2 regions of the Neobacillus niacini genome follow, and region 1 is predicted to be linked to the other one. Evidence: riboswitches for the same ligand, from Rfam matches in the RefSeq annotation. Region 1 holds a riboswitch; the other holds the start of a gene.
The links. A riboswitch is a leader RNA that binds a small molecule or an ion and turns the genes downstream of it on or off. The one in region 1 is predicted to bind cobalamin.
Positions count from the first base shown of each region.

Region 2: it holds a riboswitch for cobalamin, as region 1 does, so the genes downstream of both, ACN6MT_RS21710 (ABC transporter substrate-binding protein) here and ACN6MT_RS22675 (ribonucleoside-diphosphate reductase subunit alpha) in region 1, are expected to answer to the same signal.

Region 1 is NZ_CP183883.1:4,578,251-4,595,599, forward strand. Features, by position in the region: gene ACN6MT_RS22605 (zinc-dependent dehydrogenase) at 1-442, opposite strand, end outside; gene ACN6MT_RS22610 (TRAP transporter large permease) at 548-1,825, opposite strand; gene ACN6MT_RS22615 (TRAP transporter small permease) at 1,827-2,336, opposite strand; gene ACN6MT_RS22620 (DctP family TRAP transporter solute-binding subunit) at 2,407-3,441, opposite strand; gene ACN6MT_RS22625 (MurR/RpiR family transcriptional regulator) at 3,660-4,526, opposite strand; gene ACN6MT_RS22630 (uracil-DNA glycosylase) at 4,643-5,221, opposite strand; gene ACN6MT_RS22635 (hypothetical protein) at 5,266-5,553, opposite strand; gene ACN6MT_RS22640 (hypothetical protein) at 5,605-5,751, opposite strand; gene ACN6MT_RS22645 (AEC family transporter) at 5,884-6,792, shown strand; gene ACN6MT_RS22650 (hypothetical protein) at 6,895-7,443, shown strand; gene ACN6MT_RS22655 (neutral zinc metallopeptidase) at 7,491-8,327, opposite strand; gene ACN6MT_RS22660 (DUF2935 domain-containing protein) at 8,875-9,618, opposite strand; gene ACN6MT_RS22665 (flavodoxin domain-containing protein) at 9,819-10,313, opposite strand; gene ACN6MT_RS22670 (ribonucleotide-diphosphate reductase subunit beta) at 10,294-11,340, opposite strand; gene ACN6MT_RS22675 (ribonucleoside-diphosphate reductase subunit alpha) at 11,361-13,646, opposite strand; cobalamin riboswitch at 13,806-13,984, opposite strand; cobalamin riboswitch at 14,131-14,312, shown strand; gene metE (5-methyltetrahydropteroyltriglutamate--homocysteine S-methyltransferase) at 14,476-16,770, shown strand; gene ACN6MT_RS22685 (amino acid permease) at 16,827-17,349, opposite strand, start outside.
Region 2 is NZ_CP183883.1:4,375,638-4,391,307, reverse strand. Features, by position in the region: gene ribE (riboflavin synthase) at 1-191, shown strand, start outside; gene ACN6MT_RS21720 (bifunctional 3,4-dihydroxy-2-butanone-4-phosphate synthase/GTP cyclohydrolase II) at 216-1,346, shown strand; gene ribE (6,7-dimethyl-8-ribityllumazine synthase) at 1,386-1,853, shown strand; cobalamin riboswitch at 1,928-2,117, shown strand; gene ACN6MT_RS21710 (ABC transporter substrate-binding protein) at 2,279-3,241, shown strand; gene ACN6MT_RS21705 (FecCD family ABC transporter permease) at 3,207-4,268, shown strand; gene ACN6MT_RS21700 (adenosylcobinamide amidohydrolase) at 4,273-5,739, shown strand; gene cbiB (adenosylcobinamide-phosphate synthase CbiB) at 5,736-6,719, shown strand; gene cobD (threonine-phosphate decarboxylase CobD) at 6,676-7,752, shown strand; gene ACN6MT_RS21685 (bifunctional adenosylcobinamide kinase/adenosylcobinamide-phosphate guanylyltransferase) at 7,734-8,306, shown strand; gene ACN6MT_RS21680 (cobyric acid synthase) at 8,303-9,808, shown strand; gene cobS (adenosylcobinamide-GDP ribazoletransferase) at 9,805-10,596, shown strand; gene ACN6MT_RS21670 (histidine phosphatase family protein) at 10,566-11,165, shown strand; gene ACN6MT_RS21665 (bifunctional adenosylcobinamide kinase/adenosylcobinamide-phosphate guanylyltransferase) at 11,117-11,566, shown strand; gene ACN6MT_RS21660 (cob(I)yrinic acid a,c-diamide adenosyltransferase) at 11,563-12,147, shown strand; gene ACN6MT_RS21655 (ECF transporter S component) at 12,137-12,631, shown strand; gene ACN6MT_RS21650 (ATP-binding protein) at 12,628-13,347, shown strand; gene ACN6MT_RS21645 (PBP1A family penicillin-binding protein) at 13,354-15,456, opposite strand; gene ACN6MT_RS21640 (ABC transporter ATP-binding protein) at 15,627-15,670, shown strand, end outside.

The sequences.
Region 1 (17,349 bases):
CAACCGCTTGTTCAAACGAGATATGATCAGGAATTTTCACAAGATTACCCGATTCCACTGCAGAACCTGGAATTTTCACATATTCTGCAAAACCACCATCAAACTCATATCCAATAGCTGTACGGTTTGAACAAACATTTTCCCTTCCATTCAGGCAGTAATAGCATTTTCTACAGGGAATAACCGGCATAACCCCTACTCGATCACCTATGAAAAAATCTTTCACATTTTCGCCAACTTCTTCAATTGTACCCACAAGCTCATGACCAATAATTGATGGTGTTCGAACCCCTTTTGTCTTTTTACCTTCAAAAATACGGACATCTGTCCCACAAACAGCACTTGCATTAACCCGGAGTAGCACCTCATCCCCATTTATGACTGGTTTCTGCACTTCTTCAAGTCTTAATTTATTTGGTCCATGAAAAACTGCTGCTTTCATTACACCTCACTCCATTTCCTTTTATATTTATATTATACGTTATGGTGGTAATTTCCTTCATAATTTATTAAAAAAAATAGGTGATTTTTTTCTCCCCCCCTATTTTTATAAATCAAACCATCCAATTGGAACGGTAATAATCTGTGGAACAAAGACAAAAGCGAGTAGGATCGCGAACGTTACAGCTAACCATGGCAATGTCGCTTTCGTTAATTCCTCAATTTTAAGACCGGTTATATTACAAGTAGCATATAAGCAAACACCAACAGGAGGTGTAACTAAACCAATAGAGAGAAGAACGACTAAAAATACAACAAAGAACACTGGATCGATTCCAACTGCTAACACCGTCGGCATTAAAATTGGTACGAGGATAAAGATAGCAGCTGTTGCATCCATAAACATTCCCACAAGAATTAAGAACACGAATAGTAATAACATAATCACAAGCGGGCTATCACTTAATCCACCTATAAATCCTGCTACTCTAGAGGGTAATCCATCATATTCAAAAACCCAGCCAGCCGCCTTTGCTGTTACAGCTATGAAAAGGATAGTCCCTGTTAAGGTTGCTGTTTTAAAGAAAATTTTCGGTAATTTCTTGAATGTTAAACCCTTGTAAACAAACAAAGCGATAAATAACATATACAAAACGCATATTCCTGCAGCTTCAGTTGGTGTAAAGTATCCACTTAAAATTCCAGCGAGCAAAACCAAAGGTGCAAGTAAGGCTGGAAATGCCCGTACAAACTCTACTCTGAATGTTTTCCAAACAAATTTCTGTTTAATTCCATAGTTATGCTTTTTGCAGTAATAATAGTTATAGATCATGTAAACCACAGCAATAATAACACCAGGTATAAGTCCGCCCACAAGTGCAGCACCAATCGAAACACCTGCAGTTGATGCTGCAACAATCATCAAAATACTAGGTGGTATAATGGTCGCTAGCACCGAGGTAATAAGCGTGACTGCGGCAGAATAATCTAATGGGTAATTGTTTCTAGTCATTGCATTCGTTGTAAGACGTCCTGTACTCGCAATATCTGCTACGGAAGACCCCGCCATCCCTGCAAAGATAAGACTTGCTAAAATATTTACCTGGCCCAATCCACCCGTCATCCATCCTACAATGCTTTTCGAAAAATCAAAAATTCTCTCTGCAATACCACCTTCATCCATGATTAGGCCTGCTAATATGAACAATGGCACTGCAACCATGAGGAAGCTATTCATCGAACTATACATCGATTGAATTACTATACTTATTGGCACATCTGTGAAAAGAAGAATGGTCCCCACAACCGCAATACCCAGGGAAGTAGCAATCGGAATCCCGATAAACATCAGAATAAAAAATAAGAATAATAGTAAGATTGACATACTATTGCCTCACCTCCTCTTCCAGTAATGATCGATTATATAGTAATGATTGGATGATATTAATAATCCCCGTGACTGCGGAAAAGGGAACGCACAATCCGATTAACCACATTGGTAAAAGTAAGACAGAACTTTTTTCATTTGTACTGAATTGTTGTGACATTAACTCAATTCCTAAAATAAGCATGAAAAGGAAAAATCCAATCGTTGCAACGGAATAAATCCAAATGGAATGTTTTCGAATAAATTTAGGCAAATACTTTAATAACAGGGTGACCCTAGCAGATTCTGCCTCGCGGAAACCGATTCCAATTCCTAAATAAATCAACCAGATAAAGATAAAACGTGTTAACTCCTCTGTCCATGGGGCTGGTTGTCCGATTAATCTACCGATAATCTGCCACATTACGACAATAAAAATGGCAGCAGCTGTTACAGCAGCTAATGTATCAGTAATTTTATTAAAGAACTGAAAGAAGTTTTTTAAGTTACTCTTCTCATTCGTAACCATCGCGTTGCTCCTTTACTTCATTGTTAGGCGGCCATTTACTTAACGTGACCGCCTTCTTTAAATCTAGTAATTATTCACTTTTTCCAACAAACTCTAGTACTTTATCAAAGAATTCATCATCTTTTACTAACCCTTTAAAAGTAGGAAACGCTTTCTTTGAAACTTCGACGAAAAGCTGTTGTTGTTCCTTCGTTAACTCGTTAATCTTAACTCCTTCTTCTTCAAGGAATTCAACCGCAGCTTTAGCTTCTTTCGTATCATAATCTAAAGCCCAGCCTTGTATTTGTTCTGATGCTTCCGTTAAGATTTTTTGCTGTTCTTCTGTTAAATTTTTAAACTTGGATTGGTTGATTCCGACGACCCAACCATCAGCCATATGGTTAGACATCGTTAAGTATTCTTGTACTTCATATATTTTGGCAGTTTGTACAACACCAATTGGGTTTTCCTGTCCATCAATGGTTTTTAATTGTAATGCATTGTAAACTTCACCAAAGTCCATAGGAGTCGTTACAGCACCAGTCCCCTTAAAAAACTCAACCCATAATGGATTGTTTGGAACACGTAGTTTGATTCCTTTCAAATCTTCAGGTTTTGTTATTGGATTCTTTGAATTTGTAATTTGTCTAAAGTCGCGAGTCCAGTAACCAAGTCCTTGGATTTTTAATTTGGATACTGAGTCCAATAGTTCTGCACCAAGGTCGCCATTTAAGAAGGAAACGAATTGATCTTTGTCATCAAATAAGTAAGGGATACTAATTGCACTAAATTCAGGTATAAAGTTTGCATATAGCGATGTTGATAGTACAAGCATATCTAAGCTTCCTGCACCTAATTGTTTAACGGCAGCAGCTGGGTCTCCACCATATAGAGTTCCATTTGGATGTACCTTAATTTCGATAGAACCATTACTTTTTTCTGCCACAACCTTCGCAAATTCTTTTGCTGCTACTGATACCGAAGCTCCATCAGGATCTGGTGTAGACAGTGTAAGTGTTACCTTCTTTCCAGAACCAGATTTTTCTTCACCACTCGTCGTACTGCTGCAAGCTGATACTGCCAGTAAGAGAACCATCGCCAAAACCACTGATAAAAACTTTTTCAATTGTTTTTCCCCCTTATTCTTGACCGTAATTTGATAACGCTTTCTTTTTTTGTTGGATAAAAAAGAATTTTCGTTATCTATCAAATTTTCTGAAAATTCATTCTGTAAAACTATCATAACACATGGTGGTAATTTCCTTCAAGATTTTTTTAAAAAAAATGAATATTACTTTCACGTATGATAGTTAAAGGGAGTAGACAATTGTTTTCAACTTACACTTACATCTTTTTATCAATAGTTGATTTGCGCGTTTTTTGCAAATTATTATAAAATATTTCATACTGTTGGTTTGCAACTGCAGCAACTAACACGTCTATGATGGTTAACTGAGCAATCCTTGAAGAGATAGCATCCGTTCTGAATAACGTTTCATTGGAAGCAGTTTGCAAAACTATGTCAGAGATATTCGTTATTGGTGATTTAGACGAATTAGTGATACAAATTAATGTAGCTCCCGCTTCTTTTGCTAATTTCATAGCAGCTAACACCTCTGTATTTGAACCAGTATGAGAGATACCTATAACAACATCTTGCTCTGTGAGGACACTCGCTGACATTGCTTGGAGTACAGAATCATTATAAGCGAACGATTTGACACCTAATTTTAGTAACTTATGTTGGGCATCTAAAGCAACAGTTCCCGAACCGCCTGTTCCATAAAATTCGATTAATCTTGCTTTAGAGATAGCAACGACAGCCTTCTGTAGTTCCTCATCATTGCATACTTCAATTGAATCATACAAAGCTTGTATGTTAGACTGAAAAACCTTCTTCTTTATTACAACGACATCGTCACCTTTTTCAATCACTTCATGAATCTGTTTCTCGGGAGCAATTACTTCTTTTGCCAGATGGATCTTTAAGTCCTGAAAGCCTTTATATCCTAACCGCTTACATAAACGGACAACTGAAGATTCGCTAGTTTCACTTCTTTCCGCAACTTCAGTAATAGACAAATGAATAATCTCCTCTTGATTATGTTCAATAAACTCAACTATCTTTTTTTCTGAATCCCGGAGTTTTGACATCGCTGCGCTAATTCTTGTGAAAAATCCTGGATTTGTATTAATGTTTAACTCACTCACCTGTAATCCTCCTCTACAAAAATATTACTTGTATATTTAACTATTTTATAATAACTATTTAGAAATTATCTACATAAATTTACAAAGGCGATTATAAATTGGGCTTGTACACACAACTAAATGGTTAAATTATGATACTGTTTTGCAACAAACTCCCAATCACGTAAAAAATAGGACCATAAGTTTGGACGGCGCCTTACAGCCAGCGGATGGTAAGCAACAGTGGTTGGATATCCTTGAACATTGTGCCATGTACCTCGTAATGTTTTTACATCCGCTTCTGTGTTTCGAAAAAAAGATTGAACAGCGACATTTCCTAAACATAAAATCAATTTATGCTTTTTTTGCAGCAATTGTTGTTCCAAATGAACCATACAAGTTTGGCGCGCATCATCCTTGTCGTAAGCACGGACTGGTCTTCTTTTAAGGATATACGTCACATATAAGTCTTCCTTTTTTAAGCCTGCTTCACTTGCAGCTTGTTGTAATGTTTGTCTTGTTCCACAAACCATTGAATTCCCTGAACGGTCTTCCCTGGCTCCAGGATTGTCGAGGATTACCATGATTGGTGCTTCTGGATTTCCTTCTCCCCAGACCATGCGTGATCCGTGCTGATAAAGACCGCATTCACGGCAATTTTCAAAGGTTTTTGGAGTCGGTTCCTCTGGCCATAATTCAGGACAAAATGTAGACATACCTTCCATCTCCTGTCACTTGTTTTTAATTAATAGAATGCTTTTTATTCTTTCCAATAATCTATCACGTACTCAACTTGTTTTTGGTCCACCATATTTACTGCGTAATAAACGATATCTCTATATTTCATTTCTCGTATAGGATTTTTTCTAACATTGTGCAGAACTCTCATAACTGAAATATCGGGGAGGGTAAATGCCACTAAGATAATCGCCTTTTTTCCATTAATCCCCCAAGTACCTCTTGAACCTAAAACTAGAGGCAAGGGTTTATTACATTTGTGAAGATAATTGTAAACCCACTCTTGTTCGCTTAGATTTTTTTTATCCATTCAGCCCTCACCTTTTATGTAAAAAAACAGCCAATAAAATTGGCTGCTTCTTTAACGATCAAGTCCCTTTTTAGTCTTACCAAGATTATCATTCGGTGAGTCACCGGTACCATTTTTGCTTTTGCTATTAGGTGTTCCGTAAATTTGATTATCCGATGTTACTTTTGCACCTGTTTGAACATCATCTTTCGTCTTCATTCTGTCATCTCCTTTCGTTAATCAGTTATAGTATCTATAGCGTGTAACAGAAATATACAGAAGAGCTAAATCTATCATTTTAGATTGATTTTATGGTTTAATTAGAAGGAACTAACATAGAGGAGCTTTTAGATGAATCAAGAATTTCTTTATATTATTATTATCATTGCATTTGGGTATTTATTAAAACGTCTAAATATTTTACAAGAAAAAGATGGAGAAGTGATATCAAAACTTATTTTTAAAATTACCCTTCCCGCCTTGGTTCTTGTAACATTCGATTCCGTAAAGATAGAAACTTCATTAATCGTGTTACCGGTGATTGTACTGGTTTATGGAATTATAACTGCATTACTAGGATTATTAGTTTTTAAAAATGAAGATAGAGAATTAAAGGGTTCTCTTCTTATGCTTTCCTCCGGGTTTAATGTAGGCTTATTTGCATTCCCGTTAGTTTATGCAATTTGGGGAATAGATGGCTTAACTTATTTTAGTATGTTCGATGTTGGGGCGTCATTTGTCGTTTTTGGAATTTGCTTTATTTTTGCAAGCTATTTTTCAGAAGAAGGTCTCAAGCTTAATCCTGTGGAAATTCTGAAGAAATTGGGCAAATCTATTCCATTAATGACCTATCTAATTGCTAGTATTTTAAATCTAATCCATATCCAATTACCAGACATGATCATCAATGTTGCCAGCAAAATCTCTGGAGCCAATATGCCGTTGTCATTATTGTTATTAGGTCTCTTTTTAAATTTTAAATTCGATAAACAATTTATTAAACCTATGATAAAATTCTTAGCTTTCCGATATGGTTTAGGTCTTATTGTTGGTTCAGCGTTATACTTTATCCTACCCTTCGATACCATGTTTCGATATACCATTCTAATTGGACTGTTACTGCCGGTTGCAGCTTCTGCTCTTACTTTTGCAGTTGAATTTAAATATAGCACCAACAGCACTCGTTTCATTGCTACAATGTCAAATATAACGATTTTGGTTAGTATCGTTATTTTATATATCTTTGCTAACTTTATTTAGTAAAGACTCGAAACCCACTAAGTAGGTACTTAGTGGGTTGAAATTTGTTCAGATAAAATTGAATTTCAAAATTTGGGTAAATTAATAGTGGAGGTTATGAAAATGATTGTTTACCATGGATCGATTAGTAATTTTCAACATTTTAATAAAGAAACCGTCGTTCAAAATTTAAATAACGATATCAATACGATTGGATTTTGGTTTACTTCTGATATGAATGCAGCAAAACCTTTCGCAATTGGTTTTGAGACAGTGATTGAAGAATCTAAGAGTGAGTTCTGGGAGAATGGAGAATCAAAGGTCATCCAATATAACAGGCCAGTTAGCGGCTTTATCTATAAAGTGTATATAGATGAACCTAGTTTAAAAATTTATGAATCTACGACAGAGGAATCTTTTGATTTGTTTATGAGGGATCGTGACGTATATTGTAATTACTTAGGCGCTAAAGGAAGAAACGTTACATGGAAAGATAATGCCATCCTTTTAAATAAGGAAGAAGCTAATACAGAATTTCGTAAAAGCCTTATAAAACAGGGGTACGAAGGCTTAGTAATACAAAAGACACGGATACATAATATGATCACTGATTTGTATTGCATTTTTTCGGAGGACTCTTTGCTTATTACAGAAGTCTTGCCTTTAAATTAAGTGTGGACGGACCCTGCGAAGAGTCCATCCAATATCAGTTCAGTTCTCTAAAGATTCGCTGCGTTAAATGTGTCTCCACCCTCTATCGTACCGTTTTTGAATCCTTTATTAAACCATCGCTCCCTCTGCTTAGAGGTTCCATGTGTAAAGCTATCGGGAACTACATAACCTTGTGCTTTTTTCTGAATAGTATCATCGCCGACCGCATGTGCTGCATTAAGCGCCTCTTCAAGGTCACCTGATTCCAGGTAGCCCTTCCCTTCAGCATAATGCGCCCAAACACCAGCCAAGTAGTCAGCCTGCAATTCAAATCGAACCGAATACTCATTGGACCGCTTTTCGGCTGGTGATACGTTTTCACCACTATGTAAAAGCGTCTGGACGTGGTGCCCTACCTCATGGGCTATGACGTATGCCATCGCAAAATCACCAGGTGCTTGGAATCTTTGCTTCAGTTCCTGATAAAAACTTAAATCAATATAAAGTTTGTGGTCACCTGGACAATAGAAAGGTCCGACAGCCGAATTTGCCGCTCCACAAGCTGACTGAACGCTATCTGTAAACAAAACAAGCTTTGGATTTTCGTATACCATTCCTCTTTTCTCAAATTCAGCTGACCAAACATCTTCTGTATCGGCAAGGACTACAGAAACAAAATCTGCCAACTCCTCCTCTTGTGTAGAACCATTCATAGGAGTGTTTGAGTATGAATTATTCGTCGTTGGCGTACTGTTCAATAAATCCCCTGGATTACCCCCGAGCAGAACAAAGAGAAGCATGACTACAATACTGCCGAGTCCTCCTCCGATAACCGTTTTTCCACCCATGCCCATTCCTCTGCGATCTTCTACGTTTGAACTTTGCCGTCTTCCTTTCCAAATCATTATTTTATCCCCCTACAGTATTAATGATGAATAGTGTTTCCCCTTTTCTGATGTTTATTAAACAAACATCATGGTTTATTGACGCAAAAAAGTGTTCAGGAAATCGTTCTCCTGAACACTTTAGCGGTGATTATGGTTTTTATTTTTTTAGGTTTGTTTGATGTTGATGATTATTTTTATAGATATTTTTATAAAGGACGAATCTGGAGTCGGACCTTCTCGATTTGTCCTTCATTGACCTTATGAAGGACGAATCTCATCCGGACCTTTCTTGATTTGTCCTTCATCACTCTTATGAAGGACGAATCTTTTCCGGAACCTTCTTGATTTGTACTTCATCAACCTTATGAAGGACGAATCTCAGCCAGAACCTTCTTGATTTGTCCTTCATCACCCTTATGAAGGACAAATCTCCTCCGAAACCTTCTTGATTTGTCCTTCATCACCCTTATAAAGGACGAATCTCATCCGGAACTTTCTTGATTTGTCCTTCATCAACTTTTTATCCTCTTGTCCTTAAAAACCGACAATAAAATTTTTAGAAAGCTTATTCCTTCAGTCGAGGTTTTGCAGGATCACAATTTGGCGGATCAATGTTTGCCGATTCTGCTAGTTTCATTAGATAATAACATTCTTCCCGGTACATATGATCAGCCATTAACGGGGCAAATGTTCCCAATGCTTGGTTACTTAGTTCTAACTCTTCTATCTCTGTTAAAAAATTTTGAAATAATTTAATTTCTAATTGAGCGTCATTCGTCATTTTTGTTAAAGCTGGAAAGGCAGTCAAATTGGTTCTTAAATATCCTGCCAGCTCTACTGCTTTTAGATAAAAACCTTCGAAATCCTTCTTAAATGCCTTACTTTTCTCTCTTAGTTTCTTTTCAACACCATCTAAATTTGTATAGATAGCATCTGAATGACCTGCTGCGTCTAATAACCAAAGGAGGTGATGATGTAGTTCGTGGTAAACGGGAGGGACTTTACCCTCTTTTAAATGATTTAAAATCCTTACATATTCTTCTAACTCATTTACCATATGATTAATAAAAGTAGGTGATAGATGAATTTTGATTTTACCGACAAGGTGTTTTCTTAATAATTCTAATTTGAATTCCCGTAATTTTAGTACCTCTGGTTCCACTTGAGCTGTTAGTTGTGTTAGTGGTACGGATTTTGCGCGTTCTAGAAGTGTATCGAATATATTTATAAAATTTGCTGCCTGCTCAATCTCAATTTTTTGAATCGGGGCAAGAGCTTCAAAAATAAATCTAGAATGGTCACCTAGTATCTGGAGCCAAAAACGGTGTTCAAATCTGGCTGACCTTTCAAAACTTCATTCATGTCCATTCCTCCTAGGATAAAAATACCCATACTAAATTGATATTTATTCTCCTACGGCACGTCTTATGAACATTAGGTCTGCGGATAAATCATTTGCCTAACCGGATTTACTGGCGTATAGCCAGATTTACTGGCGTATAGCCAGATTTACTGGCTCATAACCGCATTTACTGGCGGATATCTATGCATACTAGCACGCAAAAGCAACGATTCAACAAACTTTTCGCAACGCTGTAAATCCTGACTTTGCGGCCGAAGCTCAACTTTCAAGGTCGCAGCTAAGTTTGTATGAACATACAACATGTCACGAAATTGATCAACACCACCGCAAAACATCGGATAGTTGCTGTCCCCTGTTCCAAATACAGCAGTCGTGATGTCCTTTCTGCTAATCGATTCAAACGCTTGATAGAGTTCCAACATTTCCTTTGGAATGTCACCATTTCCCCATGTATACGTTCCGATCGCTACTGCATCATAGTGACTTAAGTCAGATAAAGAAAACTCTTCTATACTATAAATAGCTATCACGACTGACCTAGTTAAAAAGATTCTATAAATCACTTCTGCCAATTCTTTCGTGTTTCCAGATACTGACGTATAAACAATCGCAACGGACAAATTACAGTTCGTCAAATCCATTGGACTGTGAGACCTTTGAATAGGTTCTGGACTTTTGCTCAAAGAAATCCGACTTTGTTTCATTCATCATTTCATCACCGAAAATTTGAATCCACGGCATCGGATTGTTTCTTTCTTCATAAAGATTTTTCAAACCAAGCTGTCTCAATCGCTTATTGGCTAGGTATTCGACATACCCTTCAAATTCCTCTATATCGATTCCTTTAATTTCAGCCAAAATATAGTGAGCCCACTCTTTTTCCAGCGCAACGGCTTCGTTAATGGTTTGATAGATATAGGTAATATTTTCATCTGTATGAAGCTCAGGATTTTCTGTTAACAGGATTCGAATGAATTGAGCAATAAAGTAGGCATGCTGCATTTCATCTCGTTGGATATAGCTAATCATTGTACTAGTTTTCAGCATTTTTTGCTGACGTGCCAAATGATAGAAAAAAGCAAAACCGGCGTAAAAATAAATACCTTCTAGGTTAATAGAGTTTACAGACAACTTAAATAACGTTTGTGGCGTTGGATATTGTCTAAAATCCTCATAGGCGTCTAAAATTAATTGGTTTCTTTTTCGTACAATGTGATCACTTTTCGCTTGATTAAATCGTTCATTTTGTTCGCCGATAGGAACTAGCGAGCTTAGTATATAAGAATATGATTCATTATGGACGGCTTCTTGCTGTGAAATAACAGCAAAAATCGCTTTAAAACTAGGGTCACTCACATAATCCATGACCTGACACATGGTTGGAGTCTGCAAGCTATCTAGTGAAGCAAGCTGCGTATTAATACGCAAAAATACATCTTTTTCATGATCACTAAGGAGATCCCATTGTTTTATATCATCCTGCATATTAATTTCTTGAGGTTTCCAAAAATTCGATAATAGAGTCTGATATAAGTCGTACATTTTTGGGTAGGCAATATCATTCCAGTTAAGAATTCCCGAAGACTTTCCATTTATGATTCCAGTGGACTTATTTGGAAAGTCAGGATTTAGTAATTTAATTTTGGTTAATGGTGTGTGAATCATCATTCTCAATTTCCCCCTATAGCCTAACTTTGACATGCTTCACATTCTTCTATCTCAGCTTGTGAAGTACTTCTTATGTAATAAGTAGTTTTTAAACCCTGCTTCCATGCTTCCAGATGAAGATTTAATAACTCTACTGCTTTAATATCGTGACGAACATAGAGATTGAAGCTTATCGATTGATCAATATGGCGCTGCCTGGCTGCGTTTTGCCTGATACTCCATGTCTGATCCAGCACATGCCTAGTTCGTCGATAAAAGTTGTAGCTGTTATGGTCTAAATCAGGTGCCGTTACTTTAAATTTAAAGTTTTTCTTCTCCTCTGCGTATTCAACCGCATACAAAGGATCAATCCCATCGGTGGAACCACCAATCTTTGCCGTAGATGAGTTTGGAGCAATCGCCATCATCCAGCCATTACGAACACCGTTACTCGAAATCTCCCCCATCAATTGGTTCCAACTTTCAGACTTATAGCCTTTACGTTCAAAATACTGGCCTGATTGCCATTCTGAACCATCAAATTTTGGATAGCACCCTTTTTCCTTCGCCAATTCCATCGAAGAACGAATCGTATAGTAAGCAATTTCCTCATATAGTCGATCTGCGTATTCAACAGCTTGCTCAGACTCCCAATAAATCCCCTCCAAAGCAAGAAGGTGATGCCAGCCAAACGTACCTAATCCCACAGGCCGATATTGCTTATTTGTCACTTCCGCTTGTCCAACTGAGATGGTGTTGAGATCAATGACATTGTCCAGCATTCTCATTTGAATCGGAATTAATCTTTCCAGCACATTCCCTTTTACTGCTTTTGGGAGATTAATAGATGATAGATTGCAGACAACAAAATCCCCAGGTTTTCGAACAATGACAATATTCCCATCTTCATCCTTATATTCTCTCACAATCGTTGTTGCCGACATATTTTGCGTAATCTCTGTACACAAATTGCTGCAATAAATCGACGCAAGTCCCTTTCCTCTTACATGTTTGTTTGGATTTTGACGATTTACCTCATCCCGATAAAACATATATGGAGTACCGGTTTCTAATTGAGAAATCATAATCCTTGCCATAATATCCATTGCTCGGTATGTTTTTCTTGGAAGAAGAGAGTTTTTTACTGCTTCTTCATATTTTTCTGTAAAAAACTTTTCATCACTCTCATCATAAAAATCTTCCAAGCCAAGGGGATTCCCGTCTTGATCCTTCCACCCCATAATTTGTTTTACTTGATGAGGACAAAAGGTATGCCATTCTCCAACACTTCGACCGTTCTCATCTACTTCTTCTAGTTTCTTCATAAACAAGTCAGGTATCGAAACTCCCGTAAAAATATCATGAGCCTTTCGTCTCTCGTCTCCGTTATTGGTTTTTAAGTCTAAAAAGCCATTCATAATATCTTTATGAAAAACATCTAAATAAACGGCGATGGCTCCCTGCCTTTGCCCAAGTTGATCGACACTCACAGCCGTATCATTAATAAGGCGAATCCATGGTACCACCCCAGAGGAATTACCTTTAAACCTTTTAATATCTGAACCTAATGCACGTACCTTTCCTAGATAAACACCCAGACCACCACCGTCCTTACTTAATCTAGCAATATCCCAATTATTCAAATAAATCCCATCTAAAGAATCGTCTACAGTATCAATAAAACAAGAAGAAAGCTGGCCAAAACTTTTTCCGGCATTTGATAGAGTTGGAGTAGCAACAGTCATATATAAGTTACTCAGTGCCCAGTATGCTTCTTTTACAAGATTTAACCTGTTTCTTTTTTGTTCCTTTCTCATTAATGTCATGGCGATGATCATAAACCGTTCTTGAGGCAGCTCGTATAGATTTCCCTCGTAATCTCTTGCCAAGTAACGATCTGCCAGTAAAAACAACCCTATGTAATTAAACAAACGGTCCCGCTCAGCTGTTATTTCTCCGCCTAATAATTCAATCTCTTCTTCCGTATAATCTTGTATTAACTCCTCTGAATAAATTCCTATTCTAGTTAATTCAGCAACCAGAGTGTAAAAATCTCCGTATTTTTTCTCAGCCTTGTACCCTCTGCTGCTTGAAGCATATTGATAAAGTTCCTGTAAATACAGATTTGCTGCTAGAAAGGTCCAGTTTGGATCGATCATTGAAATTTGATTTAAGGCATAGAAAAGTGATTGTTCATAGATTGATGAGTCTTCAAGACCAGCAATCTTTTTAACTAATTCAGTAGTGTCCAAATTATATTTTTCAGTTGCACTTTTCACAGCTGCTAAAACTGAATCCTTTTCTGTATAAGTACTGTTTATTGCCATGCGAAGGTTCCTCATTTCTTTAGGTAATAACTTCGTGAGTGAAACGACAAAAAACCCATCTATGAAGATGGGTTTGATAACGTGGAATAATCTAGTATACAGGCTCATTCACTGTAATAGCAGGATACCCTCGTTATATCTCCCCAGCTCCCGAAGAAGATAATACGTAATAGAAATGGCAGGTCTCCTGACTTGTGCTTCACCCTACTCAAATCCCTTCCCGTCCGTAGACAGTGGATATGATTATTTCGTCAGCACTTACAGTTGCGGGTACAGTTCTGGATTCTCACCAGATTCCCTATTAAGTCTAAATAGACACCATTTATATTGGTCATTATCTATATTTAGTGTTTCTGATTAAAACAAACACTAAATATTGTATAGCTCCCACTATAATATACTATTTTCACTTTGACAATAACAAAATTAATTCTCTGAAAATGATGTACGAATGTTTTTTTATATGTTATATTAATTGGCAATTACATATCGTGTAAGATTTGGTGCCAAGCTTATGCTTGGCTTAAAAGGGAAGAACGGTGTAATTCCGTCGCTGTCCCGCAACTGTAATTCGGAGTGAATCACGCAAACCACTGTCTTTTGACGGGAAGGTGTGAGGAGCATTGATGATAAGCCAGGAGACCTGCCAATGTCTAGTACACACCAGATACCTACGTGGAAATAGGTGGTGACATTCATTTGTACGACAAACGAGTTAAGAACAGTATTGTTTTTTACATACTTTTAACTTGATTGTATAGCCATTTCCAGTTGTCGGAGATGGCTTTTTTGTATTTGGAAATATGTAAAGATAAAGGAGGAATCGTAAATGAAATTAGCTAGTACAGCTATTGGTTACCCCTACATTGGCGGCAATCGAGAATGGAAACGATGTGTGGAATCTTTTTGGAAGGACGAGAAATCGGAGGAAGCGTTTATCTTTGAGATGAAGACCATTCGCTTGAATCATTTGAAGCATCAGCAATCATTAGGATTAGATATCCTTACCGTTGGAGATTTTACTTTTTATGACCGTATGCTGGACCTTGCCACTATGTTCGGTTTAATTCCAAAACGTTATAAGTGGACTGGCGAAAAGGTAAATCTTAGGACATATTACTCGATGGCACGTGGAGTTGACGATGTTGTCGCTTCAGAGATGACAAAGTGGTTTAATACAAACTATCACTACATTGTACCTGAATATGAAGACCAGCCACTTAGATTAACTCAAAACTACCTTTTAGATTACTTTTTAGAAGCAAAATTCGAGCTAGGATTAATTACAAAGCCGACCATTATCGGCCCCTATACCTTTGTCCAACTTTCTAAAGGGTATGATTCAATTTCAAAAGCCTCATTTATTTTAAGACTCTTACCTCTTTATGTTCAGGTACTCCAACAACTTGTAGATGCTGGAGCTCAGTGGATTCAAGTAGAAGAACCAGCATTAGTCCTTTCACTAGCACCTGAAGATATCAAACTAGTTCAACAAATATATAAACAATTAGCTGAAGAAGTACCTGCAGCGAAACTGATGTTACAAACCTATTTTGAAGGACTATCAGCGTATGAAGAGCTAATACAATTACCTGTCGCTGGAGTTGGGCTTGATTTTATTCATGGTGCTGATCAGAATATGGCTTCACTCCGTAAATACGGGTTCCCACAAGATAAAGTATTAGGAATTGGGATTATAAATGGGCGTGATATTTGGCGTGCAAGTTTAGCTGAAAAAGCAATGATGACAAAAGCTATTTTATCCTTAAGCGGTGTACAAGAAGCGTGGGTTCAATCTTCTTGCAGTTTACAGCATGTACCTGTCACAACCAAATCTGAAAAGACTCTGGATAAGACATTACTAAACGCATTATCCTTTGCCGATGAGAAAGTCATCGAGTTAACGCATATAACATCCTTCGTTTCAGATGAGAATTGGTCTGGAAGTAAAAGTGTGTCACAAAGTATCGTGGCCATTCAAGCCTTAGAGCAGCATGAGGCAAGGAAAAATCCACGTGTGAAGGAGCTTTTATCACAAGTTAGACAAGAGCATTTTACACGTCCAATGCCCTTTAAAGAACGCCAACCAATACAGCAAGAGGCTTTGCAATTACCGGAATTTCCAACAACAACAATTGGAAGCTTCCCTCAATCGGAACAAGTAAAAAGAACTCGTACAGCATGGCGCAGAAGTGAAATAACAGATACTGAATATGCTGAGTTTTTGAAAAGTGAAACCGCACGCTGGATTCAAATCCAGGAAGAAATTGGCCTTGATGTCTTAGTACACGGTGAATTTGAACGAACCGATATGGTGGAGTACTTTGGTGAAAAGCTAAAAGGATTTGCTTTTACAGAAAAAGCCTGGGTGGTTTCCTATGGGTCACGTTGTGTGAAACCGCCGATTATATATGGGGATGTCGAGTGGACATCGCCAATGACTGTGAAGGAAGTAGCGGAGGCACAGGAGCTAACGTCTAAGTATGTGAAAGGAATGTTAACAGGCCCTGTCACCATCTTAAATTGGTCTTTCGTTCGTGATGATCTTTCGCGTGAACAGGTAGCCAATCAAATTGCCTTAGCGTTAAAGGAAGAAATTCAAGCATTAGAAAGTGCTGGCATTGCCATTATACAGGTAGATGAACCTGCTTTACGTGAAGGCTTGCCGCTTAGAAAAGAGGATTGGAACGAATATTTGTCATGGGCAGTAAATGCATTTAAACTCGCGACTTCTAGTGTCAGAAATGAAACACAAATTCATACGCATATGTGTTATTGCGAGTTTAATAACTTTATAGAGCCGATTCGTGCCCTTGATGCAGATGTCATTTCAATTGAAACCTCTAGAAGTCATGGAGAATTGATTCAATCACTAAAACAAAATCCTTATGAACTTGGTATTGGGTTAGGTGTCTATGATATACACAGCCCGCGGATCCCAAGTGTAGAAGAAATCGACACCATCTTAAAAGACAGTTTAGAGATTATTTCAAAAGAACAATTTTGGGTGAACCCAGACTGTGGTTTAAAAACTCGAAATGAAAACGAAACCATTGCCTCATTAAAAAATATGGTGACAGCTGCTCGAAAACTTCGTCAACAGCAACAGCAAACCGTTTCCTAAAGGCTTCTTAGAAAAAAACAGGCTCCAAGTATTCCTAAGAGCCTGTTTTTTCTTGATTATTTATATTTTTTGTCAAAGTCAAACTCAACTTCCTCAAGTTTAACCATTTTTGTTTTCTTAATAAGTTTATATCCAACATATAAACTTAGGAAAAATGGAATACCTAAGTAAGCTGCTACCACTCCGCCCCAATCAATTTGGTCAGCAAGAAAGGCTTGGAAATTTTGAGCTAAGATGACGATAATTCCACAAGCAATCGCAAAGATCGGCCCAATCGGAAACCATTTCGCCTTATAAGGTAACCTGTCTAAAGAATGCCCTTGAGCCATAAGAGCTTTACGGAACCGGTAATGACTGATGGAAATACCCAGCCAAAAGATAAATCCTGTTATACTGATTGCATTCATTAACCAAATATAAACGGTACCATCTCCAAAAAATGAAGCTAAAAAGGCAAGCGCACCTATTGCACATGTTAGAATCATACCAGCAACCGGAACACCACGGTCGTTTAGTTTCCCAAAAATCTGCGGTGCTTGTCCCGCTTTCGCCATCGAATACAACATCCGTGTCGAAGCA
Region 2 (15,670 bases), 200 kb from region 1:
TATCTCTTATTCCCCATACATTATCTGAAAGTCTTATTGGTTTTAAAGAATCAGGTGATATTGTCAATTTAGAATGCGACATGATCGGAAAGTATGTAGGGAACTTTCTAACAGGCAAACAAAATACCGGTAACAAAAAAAGTTCATCTGGTATTAGTGCGAGCTTTTTAGAAGAACATGGTTTTGCTTAAAAACTTGGAAAGGAGAGATGAAACGTGTTTGATAAAATTGAAGAAGCCTTAATCGATTTACAAAACGGAAAAGTCATCATTGTTTGCGATGACGAGGACCGAGAAAACGAAGGTGATTTTGTCTCCTTAGCTGAAAAAGCAACACCTGAGGTCATCAATTTAATGGCCACACATGGAAGAGGCTTAATCTGTGTCCCAGTCGACGAAGAATTAGCACAGAAATTGGAGTTGTTTCCAATGGTAGCAGTCAATACAGATGTACATGGCACTGCCTTCACTGTCAGTATTGACCATAAATATTCAACAACTGGAATATCAGCATTTGAGCGTTCCGCAACCGTACTAAGTATGCTGGACCCGGAATCAAAGCCTTCTGATTTCAAGCGGCCAGGGCATATTTTCCCTTTGGTGGCTAAAAAAGGGGGAGTTCTACGGAGAACTGGACACACCGAAGCGGCAGTGGATTTAGCAAGACTATGCGGCTCTAAGCCTGCTGGAGTCATTTGTGAAATCATGAATGAGGATGGAACCATGGCACGAGTTCAGGAGCTGCGGAAAATTGCCAATGAACTTAACGTCAAGATGATCACCATTAAAGATTTAATTGAATATCGCAATAAGAAGGACAAGCTGGTCAAACGAGAAGCCGAAATAAATTTACCCACAGAGTTTGGTGAATTTAAGGCTGCTGGATATTCAAACGTCATTGATGGTAAAGAGCATTTAGCGTTAATAAAAGGTGAGATAGATCCCGAGAAGCCTATCCTTGTTCGTGTACATTCCGAGTGTTTAACGGGTGATGTTTTCGGTTCTTACCGCTGTGAATGCCGATCAGAGCTGCATGCAGCTCTAAGCCAAATTGAAAAAGCAGGAAACGGTGTCCTCCTTTATATGCGTCAAGGCAGTGGTTTAATCAATAAATTGCGGGAATATCAGCAACAAGAGGAAAATCATGACACTGTTGAGGCAGATGAAAATGGAGCTGAATTACGTGAATTCGGCATTGGGGCTCAGATATTAAAGGATTTAGGGATTAGTAAAATGAAGCTATTAACGAATAATCCGCGAAAAATAAAAGGAATCAAGGGATTTGATCTTGAAGTCGTTGAAACGGTAGCTTTGCAAATGGAAATTAACGAGGAAAAGGTAAAATAAAAACGATATCTATTACACAAAAATGTTGGAGGAATTATAATGGGACATATTTATGAAGGTCATTTAGTTGGAACAGGTTTAAAGATAGGAATCGTTGTAGGTCGTTTTAACGAGTTTATTACAAGTAAATTATTAAGCGGTGCCCAAGATGCCCTTAAAAGACATGGGGTAAGCGAAGAAGATGTTGAAATTGCTTGGGTACCAGGTGCATTTGAAATTCCTCTAGTGGCTCAGAAAATGGCCATTAGTAAAAAGTATGATGCAGTTATTACATTAGGAACGGTGATCCGCGGATCTACACCACATTTTGACTATGTTTGTAATGAAGTTGCAAAGGGCGTTTCAAGAATTAACCTGGATAGCGGTATTCCTGTTATTTTTGGTGTCTTAACAACAGAATCGATTGAACAAGCAATTGAGCGTGCCGGAACGAAGGCTGGAAATAAAGGCTGGGATGTTGCAACTGGTGCGATTGAGATGGCAAATTTATTGCGTAGTTTCGAATAATATAAAGTTTTTGACGAAATTTGCATAAAAATATAGCTTTCATTTTTATATACTATATAATAAGTCTATCATAAAAAAATTATCGAAGAATAGGTGCTGGAAATCTTAATGATTTTTAGCTTAAAAGGGAAGTTGGTTAAAATCCAACGCGGTCCCGCCACTGTAAATGTGAGCAACCTGCATAATGTCACTGTCAATTTGATGGGAAGACGCAGGGAGCAATGACCATGAGCCAGGAAACCTGCCTAATCTTGTGCCCCAAAAAGAACCTACGAGGATAGGGAGGTGTGGACGACTAGAGTCATTTTATAATGGCATTTAATCAAACCAACATCTCTACGTGACGTGGAGATGTTTTTTTGTTTGATTTTTTCGGGTGCAGTTTTTTGTGATATATTTTGACAGAAGTCATAGGGGGAAGAAAAATGAAAAAATTATCATCGTTATTATTGATTCTTTTGTTCACAATAGTTGCTTTAACAGCATGTGGTGAACAAAAGGAAACAGGTAAGAATGAAGGGAACAGCAGCACCGAGCAAAAAGGAGAGGAAACAGCTTACCCTGTAACCATTAAAGATGCAGTTGATAATGAGGTTACGATTAAGGCAAAACCTGAAAAAATCGTATCATTGATTCCTAGTAATACAGAGATTGCATTTGCACTTGGACTTGGAGATCAAGTTGTAGGTGTGTCCGATTTTGATAATTATCCTGAAGAAGCAGCCACAAAAGAGAAAATCGGCGGGATGGAAATTAATATCGAAAAAATAATTTCATTACAGCCCAATCTAGTCTTAGCACATGCTTCTGCAATGAATGGGACAGAAGGCCTGCAACAGTTAAAAGATGCGGGGCTAACGGTTTTAGTTATAAATGATGCCCAAAATTTTGAGCAGGTCTATGATTCGATTGCTATGATTGGAAAGGCAACAGGTGAGTCCAAGAAAGCAGACGAACTAATTAAGAGTATGAAAGACAAATTGGCAGAAATTAAAGCAAAGGCTGGAGAAATCAAAGAAAAGAAAAAAGTATTAGTAGAGGTATCTCCTGCTCCTGAAGTGTTCACAACAGGAAAAAACACATTTATGGATGATATGATTACGTTAATTAATGCTGAAAATATTGCAAATGACCAAGAAGGCTGGATTAAAATCGATCAAGAAGAGATGATTGGCCGAAATCCAGATGTCATCATTACTACATATGGTTATTATACGGAAAATGCCGCCCAGCAAGTGTTATCCAGACAAGGCTGGGAAAATGTCAATGCCATTAAGAATAAGCAAGTCATCGATGTAGATTCTGATCGTGTGACCCGCTCTGGCCCAAGGATTGTTGAAGGAGTCGAGGATCTTGCAAAGGCTGTCTATCCAGAAGTTTTTAAATAATAAATTAATAGCCTATGTTATTGCAGGAAGTTTCCTCCTCTTTTCCGTTTTATTAGGAATTTCGATAGGGACCGTTTCGGTTCCTATCTTCACCATTATTCAAATCTTGATGTCAAAGCTCTTTGGAGTTATATCAATTGATCAAATCGACCCGATGTTTTCAAGTATCGTTTTAAATATCCGGCTGCCACGAGTCATTTTGGCTGGATTAGTAGGGGCGTCTCTCGCTATTGCTGGCGCAGCCTTTCAAGGACTTTTAAGGAATCCTTTAGCAGATCCATATACTTTAGGCGTATCATCCGGTGCATCTGTTGGGGCAGTATTAACTCTATTTTTTCAACTATCACTTCCAATCATAGGCAGCTTTACCCTTCCATTACTCAGTATTTTGTTTTCTTGGGCTACCATTTTTTTAGTTCTCGCATTTGCTCGTAAAATTGAACGCTCGATGAGAGTGGAAACCATTATCTTAACGGGAATCATTTTTAGTTCCTTTCTCGGTGCCTTCATTTCACTTATGATTGCCTTAACGGGCGATGAGCTAAGACAAATTATTGGCTGGTTACTCGGAAGTGTATCGATGAGAGGCTGGGAATACATAAGAATTATTTTACCTTTTTTTGTACTTGGTTCTATCATACTTATTTTCAATGCCAAAGAATTAAATGCCATGTCCTTTGGTGAGGAACGTGCCCACCATTTAGGTGTAAATGTTCAAAAAAGAAAACTGATTATCCTAACAGCAGGGTCGATATTAACTGGAGCGGCGGTTGCGGTATCAGGAACAATTGGATTTGTTGGGCTGGTAATACCGCACCTTTCAAGATTATTATGGGGACCAGACCATAGGCACCTGCTCCCATTATCCATCCTTACTGGAAGTGGTTTTTTAATTCTAGCCGATTTAATCTCAAGAACAATTATTTCTCCAACTGAGTTGCCGATAGGAGTCATAACGGCATTAATTGGTGCCCCGGTATTTGCACTAATTCTATTACAGAGAAAAAGAATGGAAAGAAGTGGATAAAGGGATGCTTAACATTCAACATGTTGCAGGCGGGTATTCAGATGAATATATACTGAAAGATATTTCTTTTGAAGTTCAAAAAGGTGAATTATTCGGTATCTTGGGACCGAATGGAAGCGGTAAGACCACCTTATTAAAAATGATCAGCGGAATCTTGCCATTTGTATCAGGAGATATCTTCATTAAAGGCAGGAGCCTGAAGGAGTATCATTCAAAACAGCTTGCTCAAATTGTAGCTGTTTTGTCTCAGCATTCATCACAATCTTTTTCCTATACTGTAAAAGAAACAGTTTCTCTTGGCCGTTATGCCCATCAAACTGGATGGTTTCAGACCTGGGGAGAAAAGGATGAAAGTATTGTCCAGAAGGTCATGAAGCAAACAGGCATCATTTCATTACAGAATAAAACGATACAAGAACTTTCCGGCGGGGAAAAACAAAGAGTATTTTTAGCGCAGGCATTGGCCCAAGAACCTGAAATTCTCCTATTAGATGAACCAACGAACCATTTAGATCTATCCTATCAAAAAGAATTATTGGATTTATTAAAGAATTGGACGGCAGAAACAGGACTAACCGTCCTATCCATTTTTCATGATCTAAACCTTGCAGGCTTATATTGTGATCGATTGCTGTTGCTCGAAAATGGAAGTATTAATATAAACCATATTCCGAACGAAGTGCTTCGGGAAGAAAGAATACGAGCTGTTTATCATACAGATATCCAGAAACATCCTCATCCAAGAGTACCTGCACCTCAAATGGTGTTATTACCCGAAGAGAGGCATGAAAAGAAGATATTACATATTAATGAAGGTTTGTTACAAGTAACAGATGAGTTTATTGAATTAAAGTCACCTGGTCCATTAAGAACAATGTCTTCCGGTGTTGTAGGTTCCGGAACAGGCTGGCACCATGCTTTTGTCAATCGGCATGTTGGAAAGGACTATAACTGCAGCGATCACAGAGCCGAAATGGCTGCCTACTTAAAAGGCAAAGGCTTCGAACCTTCTGAAACAGTAGGAATGATGACCGCAGTCTTCCTAGAAGATGTAACATTTAAGTACTTCGAAGAGGAAAGTTTCTCCTTATTTGTTGTCGTCACTGCTGGTGTTGGGAACGCAGTAGACGCATCCAAAAGTGAATTCCACACATTTGAAGCGGTGCCAGGCACCATCAATACGTGGATTTTTGTGAATGGTGAATTAACCGAGGAAGCATTTATTCAAAGTATTATGACAGCAACCGAAGCAAAAACCAAAGCGCTTCATGATCTAAACATTCATGATGTGGTGACAGGTACCATTGCAACGGGTACCTCAACAGATAGTATTTTAATTGCTGCTACTCAGACTGGTGAGTTGTTGGAGTATGCGGGGACGATTACGCCATTAGGCAAATTAATTGGAAAAGCTGTTTACGAATGCACTGTTGAGGGTGTCCGAAAATCTCAAAAGAGGAAAAGATTATGATTGTTCATCATTTAATTGCCATTACCATAGCGTATTTCATTGATAAGGTTGTAGGAGATCCACCCCATTGGCCGCATCCTGTAAGATGGATAGGAATGTTAATATCATTTTTTGAAAAACGCTTAAATTATGGAAATAATAAAAGATTGAAAGGGGTCGTAATGCTCCTTTTTGTTTTATTAATTGTATTTTTGACTGTCATGGTCGTTGTTGTATTAAGTTATCAGCTTCATCCGATTCTGGGGATTGCTGTTGAAAGTATCATTATTGCGACAACTATTGCGCAAAGAAGTCTAAAGGAAGCAGCTCTAGATGTATATGGTCCCTTAGAGGCGGGTGATCTACCTGGAGCAAGAATAAAATTATCTTACATTGTTGGCAGAGATACGGAAACATTAAATGAAGGTGAAATCGCGCGAGGAGCAATCGAGACAGTTGCCGAAAATACGAGTGACGGGGTGACTGCACCGTTGTTCTGGGCCCTAATTGGGGGTGCGCCGCTGGCAATGGTCTACCGTGCAACGAATACCTGTGATTCGATGGTAGGTTATATGAATGATAGATTTAAAGAATTCGGCTGGGCATCTGCTAAATGGGATGATGTGATGAACTGGATTCCTAGCAGAATAACCGGAATCACCATGTTAATAGGAAAAAAACCGTTAAAAATGGACTATCAAAAGGCGTGGAAAATTTTATTCCGGGATGCAAAAAAGCACCCGAGTCCAAACAGCGGGTGGGGAGAAGCGGCTGTTGCTGCAATTTTAGGCGTTCAGCTTGGCGGAATTAACTATTACAAGGGAGTCATTTCAAACCGGGCTAAGATGGGGGAGCCTTTAGTACCTATTCAGGCAGAGCATATTTTATTAGCAAACAAGATTTTAGATAAAACGGTTTTAATATTTTTATTATGGTTATGGATAGGAGGGATGATTTATGAATTTGCCATCACATGGTTCGAATCCGCAGCACCTTTATAAATCACTTGGACTTTCGCTCCCAGAGAAATATGTTGATTTTAGTGCAAATATTAATCCACTAGGCCCGCCCCCTGCCTTAAAAGATAAATGGAATGAGTTCTATCAAGAAATTACCGTGTATCCAGATCCATTTGCTGAAAAGCTTAAGAATAGAATTGCCCAAAAAGAACAAATTTCTGTTGATTCCATTCTAATTGGAAATGGAGGAGCAGAACTTATTACACTTATTACGAGGTTTCTCTCGGGGAAAAAGGTTGTAGTGGTAGAGCCTTCTTTTTCTGAATACGAAAAGGCATGTTGTGCTAACGATTGTGAGGTCCAGTATCATCAATTGGAGGAACCAAATTTTGAATTAAGTCTGGATAAATTACTTCCAAGTTTAATGAATGCAGACGCTTTATTTTTGTGTAATCCGAACAATCCTACTGGCATTCAATATCCAGTGTCAACGGTACTTTCAATCATTCAGGAATGTGAAAAACAAAATTGTTTTGTGATTTTGGATGAAGCTTTCTATGATTTTTTAGTAGACTATGAATCTTTTATTCCATATATCAATACGTTTTCAAATTTAATCATTATACGGTCAATGACAAAAATGTTTGGTATTCCCGGCCTTCGTCTAGGATATATGGCTGCATGCCCAGCTTTAATAGCGGAAATTAGCAAATACCAGCCGCATTGGAGTATCAATACCATTGCCTTACTGGCAGGGGAACTATGTTTGCAAAATGAAGAATATGTTAAAGAGACTCAAGTCTATATTTCGGAAGAACGGGAAAGGTTATTTCCATTTTTTAAGAAAAATCTTTTTCAGGTTACTTCCTCGCAAGTTAATTTTTATATGTTACGTGATTCAACTCTAAAAGAACAAAGTACCTTATTTGAATTCCTATTACAGAAGGGAATCATTCCCCGCCATACGTTTAACTTTCCTGGTTTAGAAGGAAAGTGGCTGCGCTTTGCTATAAAAAGTAAGGAGGAAAATAGTAAATTAATGGAGGTATTGTTGGAATGGCGCCAGCTTCCTTAATTTTTATTTCAGGCGGGGTAAGGAGCGGGAAAAGCAGTTTCGCTGAAGAAATGGCTTTAAAACTCGTAAACGAAAATGGCGGACAATTAAACTATTTAGCAACCGGTGTGGCTTCCGACCCGGAAATGCAGGACCGAATTACAAAGCACCAGCGTGACCGAGAGGGTGGAAAGTTTCGTTGGAGAACGATTGAACAGTCACAAAATATTGGTGAGAGTGCAAATCTTTTTAACAATGAGGATATTATTCTACTTGACTGCGTAACGACCCTTTTAAATAATGAACTGTTTTCTTCTAATCAAATATGGGATGAGTCTTTCTTAGCAGATGTAATGAAAACAATCTCGACAGGCATAAATAATATACGAGATAGAGCAAAAGTTTTAATTGTTGTTAGTAATGAGGTTTTCAATGAATCAATATCAGAGAATGGTCTTGTTTTCTCCTATGCGCGAATCCTTGGAAAAATCCATCAACAGTTGGTGAAGGAAGCTGATCAAGCCTTTTTAGTAGAAGCAGGAATACCGATCCACATGAAGGGAGATAGAAAATGAAAGGAGTTATGATACAAGGAACAGCCTCTGATGTAGGTAAAAGTCTCATTGTGACAGCCCTTTGCCGAATGTTTGCCAATGAAGGTAAAAAAGTTGTACCCTTCAAATCTCAAAATATGTCCAATAACTCTTATGTGACAAGAGACGGGAAAGAAATTGGGAGAGCACAAGGAATTCAGGCGGAGGCTGCAAAAATTGAGGCAACTGTCTGGATGAATCCTATATTATTAAAGCCCCGTTCGAATCAAGATTCAGAGATCGTGTATTTGGGTAAGTCGTTGAAAACTCTTTCTGGCAGAGGGTATCGGGAAACTTTTTACGAAAAAGGGCTAGATGTAATAAAGAAATCTTTAGACAGGTTATCAAATGAATTTGAACTAGTGGTCATAGAAGGGGCTGGAAGTCCGGTTGAAATCAACTTGAAGGATCGCGAACTTGTGAATATGAAGGTTGCTGAGCTTGCGGACGTTCCAGTTGTTCTTGTTGCAGATATCGATCGTGGCGGAGTTTTTGCTAGCATTGTTGGTACGCTTGAGCTTTTAGAGCCAGAAGAAAGGCAAAGAGTGGCTGGAGTAATCATTAATAAATTTCGCGGAGATATCAGCTTATTTGAAGATGGGATTGACTGGTTGGAAAAGAAAACCGGTATACCCGTAATAGGTGTTCTTCCATACGTTGAGAATCATATGATCGATGGCGAGGATTCCTTGTCAATCGACAATCATTTTTCAACGCGTAAAAAGGGAACCCTTGATATCGCCGTTATTCAGCTTCCGTTTATCTCGAACTATAGTGATTTGGAGCCTTTTTTGTATGAGGAAGATGTGTCCATCCGCTGGGTGAAGCACGCTTCTGATTTTGGTCAACCGGATGCTGTTATCATTCCTGGTACGAAGAGCACGATGAATGACTTAAAGAGTATAAAAGATAGAAAGTTAGACGTTTTAATACAAAACCATATTGAGAATGGCGGTTATATAGTTGGTGTTTGTGGTGGTTATCAAATACTCGGGAATGAAATCATTGATGAAGCTGGTTTAGATACGGGAATACCCAATCGTAAAGAACAAGGACTGGGGTGGATACCAGCGACGACAATCTTTTATGAAGAAAAAGAAACGGTCAGAAGTGCTGGTGTATACCACGAACATACAGGTTTGTCGCCTGATAGAAAGGTAGAAGGGTTTGAAATTCACTTAGGAAAAACCATTTTACACAAGGAAAGCTGCTCATTTCTATTGCTTGAGAATGGAAACGAAGAAGGATATTATGGCAGGAATGGTCAAATCATTGGGACGTATCTTCATCATCTTTTTCATAATGACGACTGGAGAAATACTTGGCTAAACCTAATCCGGAAAAGAAAAGGATTACATACGAAAGAAACCACGTGTATTAAAGAATACAAAGATAAACGATATGACGATATTGCTGCTCGAATGAAGGAACATTTAAACGTGGAGTTGTTAAATGACATCATCATCAAGTGGTGCCAGAAATGAGAAAGTTTCTAAAGGGTTTCTTGATTAATCTGCAATTTTTCACTGCCATACCAATTCACCTTGAATTACCAATGGACAAACATCATCTAAGAAGCGCTGTTCAAGCTTTCCCGCTGCTAGGTTTGTTTCAAGGATGCCTATATGCTTCCTTTTTTTATCTATTGCTGGAATATACACCTTTTTCCAATCTCGCGGCAGCATTCTTGTTATGGATAATGAGTATTTTGTTAACAGGCGGAATCCACTTGGATGGCTGGATGGATGCAAGTGACGGTTATTTTTCATACAAAGACCAGCAAAAGCGACTACAGGTCATGAGCGATCCAAGAACTGGTGCATTTGGTGTCATCTCGGTCATTGTTTTATTAAGCAGCCGTTTTCTATTTATTTATGAGATCACTGTAAATGTACATGCTACTTCTTATCTGATGATTGCCGCAATACCTCTATTAAGTAAAAGCGTTATGGGGCTGCTTTTATTAACCGTAAAGTCAGCAAAAGCAGAAGGACTGGGAGTGCTTTTTCAGAGTGCCGCAGCACCAAAGGATTTATGGACTTATTTTATATATATCATTGGATTCTTTGCTCTCTTGTTTTGGGGTGGTGGTGGATTTTATTACTTTTCCATCATGATTGTTATGGCAGTTATTATTTTGCTTTTTTGCCGACAAAAAGCGATAAAGTGGTTTGGTGGAATTACGGGTGATATTTTAGGTGCAGCAGTAGAAGGGACTGAGTTGTTTCTATGGATGACACTGTGGTTATTGCATTATTTCGTCATGGCTTAACGGAGGAGAATAAACGGAAAGCCTATCTAGGGTGGAATGATTCCCCTCTAGATCCAAAGTCAAAGGAAATTAGCACAAGCGAAAGCTACGATTTATATTATTCTAGTGATTTGCGCAGGTGCATTACGACTGGCACTATACTTTTTCCAAATAAACATTTAAATCTCTTATCTCATTTACGAGAGATGAATTTCGGTAAATGGGAAGGAAAAACCTATGAAGAATTAAAAGAAGTTCCCCAATACCAACGTTGGCTATCGGATCCTAAATCTTACAGTCCTCCAGAAGGAGAGTCATTTGGAGAATTCACAAGCAGGATTTCAATGGGGTGGGATAAGATTACTGAAACGATTCTCTCTCAAAACCATCACCGATGTGCAATTATTACTCATGGTGGAACAATTAGATATTTATTATCAAAATTTGCACCTCAGGCTGAAGACTTTTGGTCGTGGCAAGCACCTCATCATCAAGGCTATGAACTGGTTTTTGAAAGAGAAGCATTAAGGAGGCGTGACCGTTGCACTTTATTACGGGAGGTGCCTTTAACGGCAAAAGAGCTTGGGTAAAGGAGAAGTACGGACTAAATGGTACTTGGTTTTCAGCCTATAGGGACCATCAGCTGAAGGCTGACATTATTCAAATAGAAAGTAATTTGCTCGTTCTTGAGGGTATTGAAATTTGGTTGAAAGAGTTAACAAAAAACTATGATTCTTACAGGTGTCTTGAAATCTGGAATACGACCCTGAACCATTGGCTTACTTGGGAGAAAGCAGACGTTAGCCGAAATCTTGTCGTGGTTGGGAATGATATCACAAAAGGAATTGTCCCAATGGAGAAAGAGAATCGAGTATGGCGTGATGTAACAGGCTGGGCTTATCAAGACCTTGCAGCTAAAGCAGATAAAGTAGACATTATTTGGTATGGATTAAATCAAACAATCAAAAAAACGGGGGATGAGAAGTTATGAGACTTTATACGAGAACTGGTGACAAAGGAAAGACTAGTATTATTGGAGGAAGAGTCGACAAGGATGACATCAGGGTTGAAGCTTACGGAACGGTTGATGAGGTAAATTGTTTTGTCGGTCAGGTAGTGACAGAGCTTGATACTGAAATTTTTAAAGATGTATTAGCTGATCTTGAGAAGATTCAACATGAATTATTTGATTGTGGCGGGGATCTTGCCAATGTTTCTGATAAAGTTGAGTATAAGCTGGAAAAGGAAGCGATTGACTATCTAGAAAACAAAATCGATGAATATATTCAAGAAGCTCCAGAGCTGGAGAAGTTTATTTTACCCGGCGGAACGAAACCGTCTGCGTCAATTCATATTGCTAGGACAGTGACAAGAAGAGCTGAGAGATTGGTTGTTACGTTAATGAAGACCGGAGAGAAAACGCCTGAATTAGCACTAAAATATCTTAATCGTCTTTCCGACTATTTCTTTGCATTAGCAAGAGTGGTAAATTATCGACTCAATGTAAAAGATGTAGAATATGTAAGAAGTGCAAATGTTTTTAGAGATGGGAAACGTAAAGATGAAAAGTAGAATGCTAAGTTTACTGGCATTGTTTTCAGCATTGTCTGCAGTTGGCGCTGCTATTAAAATACCTGCAATTGTAGGCAGTGTGGCTTTTGATGTTTTTCCAGCATTACTGGCTGCTGCCTTGTTAGGCAGCGGGGCAGGAGCAATTGTCGGTGCTTTAGGACATTTGTTATCTGCTCTCATCTCAGGTTTCCCATTAGGGCCCATGCACCTGTTGATCGCAATCGAAATGGCTCTGCTTGTCTATATTTTCGGTGTACTTTATAAAAAGAATAAAAAGGGCACTGCGAGTATTCTATTTGTTCTTGCAAATACATTCGCTGCACCTCTGCCCTTTATCTTTATTATGAATATAGCTTTTTATACAGCACTCGTTCCGTCGCTGTTAATTGGTTCAATCATCAATACAGTTATTGCTTTAGTGGCAATTCCGAGACTACGAACTTTAGTGAAACCAGATATATTGAATCATGATGTGAAATTATGAGAGATATCATTACGGTTCCGTTAACGAGTGAAGAGTCGCTAATCATCGCAAGCGATAATAGCGGTGCAATTGGCATGAAAGCAGCAGACCTTGTGCAGGTTTCGTACGAAACAGTAGCATATTACTCGTTTAGAGTAGCTGCAATGGAATGTATCGCAGCAGGAGGGCTACCATTTTCCGTTGTCGTTCATAATTTTTGTGGAGATAATGCCTGGGGCAATATAGTAAAGGGTATCAAAATTGGTTTAGCAGAATTAAACCTCGAGGATGTTTCGATAACAGGCAGTACAGAAAGTAATTTTTCTTTACAACAATCTGCGCTAGGATTGGTCGTTCTCGGTAAAAAGGCTATAACAATAAATTCGGAAAAATCTTTTTCTAATGAGCTGATGTTCGCTGTTATCGGCAGCCCATTGGTGGGGAATGAAGTAATGGACCAACGAGACCAGGTTGTACCTTTATCCATTTTCGGGGAAGTAGCTAAACTTGATGACATCATGGTTTGGCCTGTTGGTTCAAAAGGAATCTTACATGAGTTTAATCAGATGTTTACCGATAAAAAATTTACAGAAGATATGCTTGATACGAATCTTGACGTATTAAAATCATCTGGACCTGCAACCTGTTTTATTATTGCCTTTGAAAAATATCAAGAAGAGGCTTTGAAAAAAATGGCCGCTGCATATTACCATTTCATAAAAATAGCACGCCGTTAGGGCGTGCTATTCCTTTAATTCTTGCAGTTTTTGAATGACGTTATCAATTCGTTTTCCAATTGAAAACATAACATCCTCTAAGCCTTTTTTCCACACTGGGGCTTGTTCCTGAATCTTTTCACCGAGCTTTTGGGCATTTTGATTTAATTCCTCTTTGATTTTTTCTGCCTGTTCTTTTATCTCTTCTCTTGTCTGTGTTTTACCAGCTAATTGGTCATTAATCGAAACGACATCAAAAGTCTCATTTTGTATATGAGGGATTGATGATTTCATGATTTCTTTAAAAATGGGGACAACATTACCAGAACCGCTGCTTGGGAGATAATGCTGTCGATCAGTTTGGTCATAGCCTATCCATATCGCTGCGACTAAGTTAGGTGTGTAACCGACCATCCATTGATCTTTCGTTCCGTTTATATCATTAAAGGGAAGTTGTGTTGAACCTGTTTTTCCCGCGATTTGAACATTAGGAATATGTGCGTTTTTCCCGGTACCCGATTCTACCACATTCAGAAGCATGGCTGTCATCTTATCAGCATTTCCCTTTGAAGTTACTTTAGTGGTTTCTGGTTCACGTTCCGCAATGATATTTCCGGTAGGGCCGACAATTTTTGTGATCAGATGGCTGTCTTGTCGCTTTCCGTCATTTGGGAATGCGGAGAATGCATTCGCTAATTGAAGTGGAGAGACTCCTTTGCTCATCCCACCTAGGGCGATTGCCAAGTGTTTATCTTCCTCTTCAACTGGTAATCCAAAGGTTTTGAGCTTGTCTAAGCCTTTCTTGAGACCAATCTCATTTAAGAGCCACACTGCTGGCACATTTAAGGAATCTTCCAAAGCCTTATACATCTGAACCTTACCCTGATATGTTTTTGAGAAATTTTCAGGGTTGTATTCTCCAAAAGAAGTAGGCTCATCAACGAGTTCTGAATCAAAAGTGTAGCCCTCCTCAAGGGCAGGTGTATAAACGGCAAGGGGTTTCATCGTTGAACCTGGCTGGGCCTTTAATTGGGTAGCACGGTTAAAGCCTCTAAACACATGTTCACCACGTCCTCCAACTAGAGCCAGTACACCTCCCGAAGCCGGGTCCATTAAGACAGATCCACTTTGAACAATACTATTACCAGACCCTCTTGGAAACAGGGATTTATTGTTGTTTACCTTTTCGAGTCCAGTTTGCAGGTTTTGGTCTAATTCTGTATAAATTCGGTAACCCCTCGTTAATATCTCTTCCTGTGTTAATCCATATTTAGAGATTGCTTCGTTTAGGACCGCATCCACATAATAAGGATATTTACGCTCGACAAAACTACCGGATCCACTTTTAATTTCAATTTTTTCTTTCTTTGCCGATGTGTATTGTTCCTTCGTAATCATCCCAAGTTCATTCATCTTGCTAAGAACGACATTTCTTCGTTTCATTGCCGCGTCATAATTTTTTGTTGGGTCAAGGTAACTCGGTGATTGCAATAACCCAGCGAGCAGTGCTGCCTCGCTAATGGTAACATTCGTAATCTCTTTATTAAAATATCTTTTTGACGCATTACTGATTCCCCATGCACCACTGCCAAAATATACTTGATTTAAGTACATTTGTAGGATTTCATCTTTTTTATAGACCTTCTCGATCTTCACTGCTAAAAATAACTCTTCTGCTTTCCGTTTATAGGTTTGTTCAGGAGAAAGTAAGGCGTTTTTCGCTAATTGCTGTGTTAAAGTACTGCCGCCGCCCGTAATATCTCCCGCAAATAAATTGTTGAAAAAAGCCCTCGTAATGCCTTTAATATCAAATCCATTATGTTCATAAAAGCGTTCATCTTCAATGGCGACCACTGCACCAGGAACATATTTCGGGAGCTCTTCAATCGTAATCCCCCCAGTCCGATTGGTCGCAACATTTGTCGCAACACTGCTATTGCGGTCATAAATGACAGTCGGTTGGCTTAGACCTTCCTTTAATGACTGTACATTCGCTCTAGTTGCAAGCCAGCCGAAATAAACAATGGTTACAAGAACGACGATTAATATGATTAATAATAAAAACTGTGTAATGTGCTTCTTTTTCCAGAAACGAACAGTCATTTCCCAATAGGGGCGTAGTTTTTCCATTTTGTCTCCTTACTTTCAAAGGGATTTTTGCTTTATTCATTATAATTTTTTTAGCAAAAAAACTCCAATCATAGCCTTTTATAATGAATACACAAAAATTTCGTAAACCTGTAGGGGTTTGATAATAACTCATCGTCTATTAAGGTGAAGTAGGGACACAGGAGGATATTATGATTACGATTAACCATTTAAGTCATGAATTTGTGGTTGGTAA